2 regions of the Sphingomonas sp. CFBP 13706 genome follow, and region 1 is predicted to be linked to the other one. Evidence: riboswitches for the same ligand, from Rfam matches in the RefSeq annotation. Region 1 holds a riboswitch; the other holds the start of a gene.
The links. A riboswitch is a leader RNA that binds a small molecule or an ion and turns the genes downstream of it on or off. The one in region 1 is predicted to bind thiamine pyrophosphate.
Positions count from the first base shown of each region.

Region 2: another riboswitch for thiamine pyrophosphate. It lies ahead of thiC (phosphomethylpyrimidine synthase ThiC); the one in region 1 lies ahead of IFS44_RS11645 (TonB-dependent receptor).

Region 1 is NZ_JACYVM010000005.1:205,915-209,511, reverse strand. Features, by position in the region: gene IFS44_RS11655 (outer membrane beta-barrel protein) at 1-268, opposite strand, end outside; gene IFS44_RS11650 (FadR/GntR family transcriptional regulator) at 475-1,197, opposite strand; TPP riboswitch at 1,362-1,450, shown strand; gene IFS44_RS11645 (TonB-dependent receptor) at 1,521-3,597, shown strand, end outside.
Region 2 is NZ_JACYVM010000003.1:200,051-203,647, forward strand. Features, by position in the region: gene thiC (phosphomethylpyrimidine synthase ThiC) at 1-1,377, opposite strand, end outside; TPP riboswitch at 1,417-1,524, opposite strand; gene IFS44_RS07540 (MipA/OmpV family protein) at 1,613-2,476, opposite strand; gene IFS44_RS07545 (DUF2141 domain-containing protein) at 2,546-2,995, opposite strand; gene IFS44_RS07550 (sterol desaturase family protein) at 2,901-3,185, opposite strand.

The DNA of each region.
Region 1 (3,597 bases):
GATCGACCGCCAGCGCCGGCGAAACGCGGATATTGTCGCGTGGCCCGCTCCCGCGCGCGTCGTTGAGACGCAGCACGTTGCTGTCATAGACACTGGTGATCACCGGCACGACACGAAACCGGTCGACATTGCCCGCGACGGGCACGCTGACGGGTGTGTTGACGTTGACCGTCTGTGCCTGCGCACCGCTCACCAAACCGCCAGTCATCGCCGCCGCGAGCGCGACCTTGCCGATCCGTGCAGTTCGCTCGTCTCGAGCCCTTCGCATTGTTTCCCGTCATGTTTTCAATTGCTACCCGCATGATGCGCGGTCGCATTTGTCCTTCGAGCTATTCCGGCGCTTGTCAAATCTCGACTCGCGGCACCGGGCCCAAGGGCACCGCGTCTCGATAAGTGAAAAGCGCGATCAGGTCGAGTGACGGCGTCGCACGGTGCTGTCCCTTGATCGTACACCGGGTCGCGACGATTCGGGTGTCAGGCCTCGGCGATCAGGCTGAGAACGTCGCCGATCAGGCGTCGCATCGCGTCGCGCGCACCATCGGCATCGCGCGCGGCGATCGCGACGGCGACCGCGGCATGGTCGGCGATGTTCGCGCTGCGCCCCTTGATCCGGTTGGTGAAGCGGATCGAGGTGCGAAGCGCGGTTTCAACCACTGACTGGAACTGTGCGTAGAAGGGGTTGCGCGACGCGCGCAGGACGGCGACGTGGAACGCGATGTCCGCGTCGAGCGGATCGTCATAGCTGCGCTCAGCAGCGGCCATCCGCGCCAGCCCCGCCTCGATCGCGACCATGTCCTGCTCGGTGTGATACAGCGCCGCCAGCGCTGCCGCTTCAGGCTCGATCCCGATCCGCAACTGGTTGAACTGCTGCAGCAGCTCGACCGAAAATTTGCGGTCCAGCAGCCAGCGCAGCACATCGGTGTCGAACAGGTTCCAGCTGCTCGCTGGCTGGACGATCGTGCCCTGTCGCGGGCGCGCGCTGACCAGTCCCTTGGCGGTCAGCATCTTGACCGCCTCACGGGTGACCGATCGGCTGACGCCATGCGCCACCGCGATCTCCGCCTCGGTGGGGAAGGGCCGATCCGTATATTGGCCGGTCACGATGGCCTTGCCGAGCAGGTCGAGCATGCCATGCGTAAGGTTCCGTCCCAGATCCCGATTCTCTAGGGCAACGACGTCGGTCAGCACACGCTCCATAAAGCCTGTGTGGCGCAAACCGGTCCGGCTGTCACCCACTGCAAGCGTCTGGGTGGCGTGGATTGTCATATAATTCTGCCGCGCGTGTGCCGGGAAGGCGCTGCGGAAGGGCGAACGGGCAATAACGCTATCCCCGGAAGACCGAACCGCCTAGACGGCGCGCTCCCCGGGGGGCCGCTGACGCGCGGCTGAGAGGTGGGCTGCAGCCCATGACCCGCTGAACCTGATCCGGTTGATACCGGCGTAGGGAGGGCTGGCGGCGCGTCCGTCGTCCCTCCGTGTGGAGTGGACGCAAGACCGTGATGATCCTTCGATTTGACCTGATGACGGGCCGGCCGCCCCGTGTTGCATGTACTGCGCTGGCAGTGGCACTTGCTGCTGTGGTGGCCTTCGCCCCCGCCAGCGCGCAGACGCAGGCGGATTCGCGGGACGGCGCCGACCCGGTCGATATCCGCGTGGTCGGCCTTCTCGATCCCGAGGGGCTGCTCCCCGACCAGACGGTGCCCAAGTCCGAGAGCGCGATCGCCGCGGCGTTCATCACCAAGCAGGCGCCGACGCTCAACGCGTTCCAGCTGGTCAATCTCCTGCCCGGCGCGACCGTCGCGTCGAGTGATCCTTACGGTCTGTCGACCAGTTCGAGCCTGACGTTGCGCGGGCTGGGGCAGGACGAGATCGGCGTGACGATGGAGGGCGCGCCGCAGAACGACATTGGCTATTATTACGCCTATCCCTCGCAGTTCGCTGATACCGAGAATCTCCAGCGGATCGCGCTGGCGCAGGGCGCGGTCGATATCGCGTCGCCGACCCTGGGCGGTGCGGGCGGGTCGCTGTCGCTCTGGCTCGACGATCCGAGTGCGGCGCCGCGCGGGCTCGTCGACCTGTCGATCGGATCCTATGCGGCGCGGCGCGGCTTCGTCCGGCTCGATAGCGGACGGATCGGCCAGACGGGGCTGCGGGCCTTCGTCTCTTATTCGAACACGCGCGCGAACAACTGGCGCGGTGCCGGCCATGACACGCGCCAACATGTCGATGCCAAGCTGCTCGGCGAATGGGGCAACGGCAACCGCGCGAGCCTGGCGCTGTCGTTCAACGACGCGAACTCGTCGACCTATCGCAGCCCGACGCTCGCCGAATGGCGCGCGCAGGGACGCGATTTCAACTTCGATGCGCGGTACAGCGCGGGCAACACCAATTACTGGCGGCTGTACCGTGCGCCGTTCCGCAACCTCTATGCGTCGGCGCCGGTGCATCTGGCGCTGGGCGCAGGGGTAACGCTCGACAGCACCAGCTATCTGCAGTTCGGCTACGGCAATTCGCCCTATGGGACGCAGCTCGGCACGACCGGCAATTTCCTCGGCATCGAGCCGCTCGCCGATCCGATCGCGCTGCCGGGTGCGGTCGACGGGGTCGCGACGGTGCTGGGCAATTATACCGGCGACCAGCGCCGCGCCGGGACGGTCAACACGCTGACAATCGAGCGCGGCATCCACCGGCTGACCGCGGGGCTGTGGTTCGATCACGGCACCGACCGCGTCGTCCAGTCCTACACCGCGGTCGGCGCCGACGGCGAACCGGCCGATCGCTGGGGGTATCGCGCAAAGGCGATCCGGACCGCGGACGGCCGGTTGCTCGCCTATGAGAACCAGCGGACCGTGACGGTGACCAAGGCGGCGTTCCTGGCCGACCATGTCACGCTGACCCCGCGTCTTGCGGTCGATATCGGGTTCAAGGGCGTCAACGTGCTGCGCAGCGGGCGCAACTACCTGCCCGGGCCGCAGGACCGCGTCCGCCTCGACAGCTTCGCCGCGCTGCCGCGGGCGGCGGTGCATTACGAGATCGACGACCGGCAGCAGCTGTTCGCCAACATCACGACGAACTTCCGCACGCCGAACGAGTTCACGCTCTACGACAGCTATGCGGGCGGTGCGCTGGTCAGCGCGGGGACGACCGCGCTCAAGAACGAATATGCGGTCTCGCAGGAGCTGGGCTATCGCTATATCGGTACAGCGCTGTCCGCATCGGTGACGGGGTTCCATTATGATTTCCGGAACCGCCAGCTGGCGACGGTCATCAACAATGGTGGCGCGCTGGTCAATTCGACGCTGAATGCCGGGGGGCAGAGCTCCTACGGGATCGATGCCGAGATCGACTATCGCCCGGCGCGCGGTGTCAGCGTCTATGTCTCGGGCGAATATCTGCGCGCACGGATCAGCGACGACCTGCCGGTCGGCGACGACTATCTGCCGACCCGCGGCCGGCATGCGGTCTCCAGCCCGACCGTCCAGGTCGGTGGCGGCGGGACCTATGACGACGGACGGCTGTTCGGCAGTGTCGCGGTGAAATATGTCGGGCGGCAATATGCGACCTTCGTCAATGACGAGAGCATCAAGGGCTATGCGA
Region 2 (3,597 bases), on a different contig from region 1:
GGTGATATGGTCATAACCCGGCGCGATGTCGGTGGTGAGCGGCCCCAAGGTATAGAAGGGCGCCTCGCCGCAAACCTCGAGCTGCTTTTCCATGTTTTCCTTGATCTTGTGCATCGGCACATGGCCGGGGCCCTCGATCATCACCTGAACGTCGCTCTTCCATGCGCGGTGGGTCAGTTCGCCGAGCGTGTAGAGCTCGCTGAATTGCGCCTCGTCGTTCGCGTCGGCGATGCTGCCGGGGCGCAGCCCGTCGCCGAGCGAATAGGCGATGTCATACGCCTTCATGATCTCGGTGATCTCGTCGAAGCGCTCGTAGAGGAAGCTCTCCTTGTGGTGGCTGAGGCACCATTTCGCCATGATCGAGCCGCCGCGCGAGACGATGCCGGTGACCCGCTTGGCGGTCATCGGGATATAGGCGAGGCGCACGCCGGCGTGGATCGTGAAGTAATCCACGCCCTGCTCCGCCTGTTCGATCAGCGTGTCGCGGAAGATCTCCCAGGTCAGCTCCTCGGCGACGCCGCCGACCTTTTCGAGCGCCTGATAGATCGGCACGGTGCCGATCGGCACGGGGCTGTTGCGCAGGATCCATTCGCGCGTGTCGTGGATGTTGCGGCCGGTGCTCAGGTCCATCACCGTGTCCGCGCCCCAGCGGATCGACCAGACGAGCTTGTCGACCTCGGCGGCGACGTTCGACGCGACCGCGGAGTTGCCGATATTGGCGTTGATCTTGACCAGGAAGTTGCGGCCGATCGCCATCGGCTCGGATTCGGGGTGGTTGACGTTGTTGGGGATGATCGCGCGGCCGCGCGCGACCTCGTCGCGGACGAATTCGGGGGTGACGAAGTCGGGGATCGACGCACCGAAGCTCTCGCCGTCGCGCTTATACTCTTTCAGCATCGCGCGGCCGAGATTCTCGCGGGTCGCGACATATTCCATCTCGGGCGTGATGATGCCGCGGCGGGCATAGTGCATCTGGCTGACATTGGCGCCGGCCCTGGCGCGCAACGGGCGTGCGATGCTGCCGGGGAATTGCGGCACGCCGCCCGAGCGGTCGGGGCCGAGCTGGCCATTGTCCTCGGGCCGGACCGCGCGCGCGTCGTAGCTTTCGACGTCGCCGCGCGCCTCGATCCACTGGCGGCGGAGTTGCGGCAGGCCGGCGTTGATGTCGATCGTCGCCCTGGGGTCGGTGTACGGACCGCTGGTGTCGTAGACCCGCAAGGGCGGCTCGGAACAGCTCGGGTCGAGCACGATCTCGCGCATCGCGACGCGGACGTCGGGGCTGGAGGGCACCGCGACATGAACCTTCCGCGAGCCGCGTATCGGGCCGGTGGTGACGCCGATATCGGCGGTCGGGATGCGGGGATCGTAATCGGCCATGCGCTTGCTCCTAAAGGTCTCGGAGCAAGGCATGCGGTTCTGTGGCGACCGCTCCCTCCCTCCGCCGGTATCAACCGGATCAGGTTCAGCGGGTCGAAGGCTCCTGCCTTCCTCTCAAGCGCGGATCGGCGCTCCCCCGGGGTAGGGCGAGCATAGGCGCAACGGACGGGGGCGCAAACGAAAAACCCCGCGCGGTCGGGCCGCACGGGGTTTCGGGTCGATCGGCGGGTTGCGATCAGAAGGTGTAGGTCAGGCCCACCGCGCCGAGCCACTGGTCGGCATCGCCGACGTCCGCGACGATCGGGCTGTCCTTGTACTTGCCGAGCATGCGGCCGTAGAGCACGCCCGCGCCGACGCCGAACCCACGGCGCAGATCGCCCGACAGGCTCTGCAACGCGAAGGCGGAGACGTTGACCCGGCGGAAACCGCTGTCGTTGATGTCATAGGTGCGCAGACCGCTGTTGATCGTGCCGATCGGCGTGACCGCCGCATAGGTCCGGCTAAAGCCCTTGCCCGCATAATCCGCCGACAGGCCGAAGGCGACCAGGGTCCGGACCGACAGCGGCGTGGTGTAGTTGACCTGCGGGGTGATGACATAGCTGTCGTGCGTGCCCGACACGTCGTGGATATAGGCGACGCGCGCGGTCAGCGTGTCGTAATCGCTGGTGATGACGCCGGTCTTGCCGACGCCGACAAAGCCGCCGACTTCATAGGCCGTGTCGATCTTGCCGAGCGCGCGGACCTGACGGTTGTCGACCCGGCCCGTGCGATCGGTACGCACCGCGGCGATGACACCGACTTCGTAGTTGATACCGACCGATCCGGTATTGGGGATCAGGTTCACGTAGAGCTGCGTACCGCGCGTGAAGAAGTCATGCCCGCGGACCGTACCGATCGCGACCGCGCCGGGGGTGAAGCTGTTGCTGTCCGCACCCTCGTAATCGGGAAGCGACGCGACGCCGAGACCGAGCGTGATGCGGTTGTTGTCGGCGGGATCGGTGATTGGCGGGGTCGGATTGGGATCCGTCTGCGCAAGTGCCGGCGTGGCGAGGGCGACTGCCGCGGTTGCGGCAGTCAGAACGAGTGAGAATGCGCGCAAGGACGGGCTCCGGACAAAAAGGTTCCACCGCGCAACGCGGGGCAACCCCATTCGGTCCGTTGCAATCCGTCAGAAGATGTAACGCATCCTGACCTGTTGCATTTCAGCATCACCGGCGAGCATGAACCGTGCCGCGGAAAAGCGAGGCGGTCCGAAGCGTACCGCGGCGTTGTTCGAGAAGCCATAGCCCTCGCGCGGGATGCCCGCGATCGTGTCGAGCTTGGAGTTGCTGTTCTCGTCATGGATGATCGCCAGCGCATAGCCGCGCTGCGGCAGGCCCGGAAAGCTCGTCGTCCGGACCGCGGCGGGCAGGGTCCGGGTCAGTGCCTTGGCATCGTCGACACAAGCGGGGAAATTGTCGGGGTCGGCGGTCAGACAGATACGGATCAAGCCTTTGGCCGAGCGAAGATTGTCGACCTCGACGTCAAGCCGCGTGACCGGGCTCGCCGCCGCCAGAACGGCCCAGACCGCTGCCGCCGCCAGCACGCGCGGCAGCCTTGGCATGCGATCTGCCCGCATCGCCGTGCTCCCGGTCGGTGCCGCAGAGCCGATCCCAGAACCGGAAAGTGAGCTCATAATTGCACCTGTATCGTTCATGATGTGGCTGATGGCGGCTGGCCGTGATCAGCCATGTCCCCAATGCTCCCCTCCACATGAACCGGGGAAAAACCTCCCGGCCCATCGGATTGGCCCCCTCCATAACGGTCATGACCGTCAGAGCCAAACCGAGCGCACCGCCAGGGTCGGAATCGCGACGACCCGTAGCGGAATTATCACAGCAACGGGACCGGATCGAACGCCGTTGCCATTCAGATCCTCGGTCGACGACGCCCGGCCGGTGCTCCACCTGTTTGCACTGACTCTAGCCTATCGCCCCCGCAAAATGATCGAAACCGGCGGCATCCGGATACGCGGCTGCAAAGCGCGACGGCCTGTGCGCCTGCAAACTCAACGCCGCCCTGATCTATGTCCGAACACCGGATCCTCATCAAATCTTTATCGATTTTGCAGAGTTCATGCGCCAACAACTCGGTTGTTGAAGTCTCATTGACGCCTTGCAATGTGGAAATTCACTCAGGTCAACGAATTTGAGATCCTGATAGCAGAACATTGCTCCATTA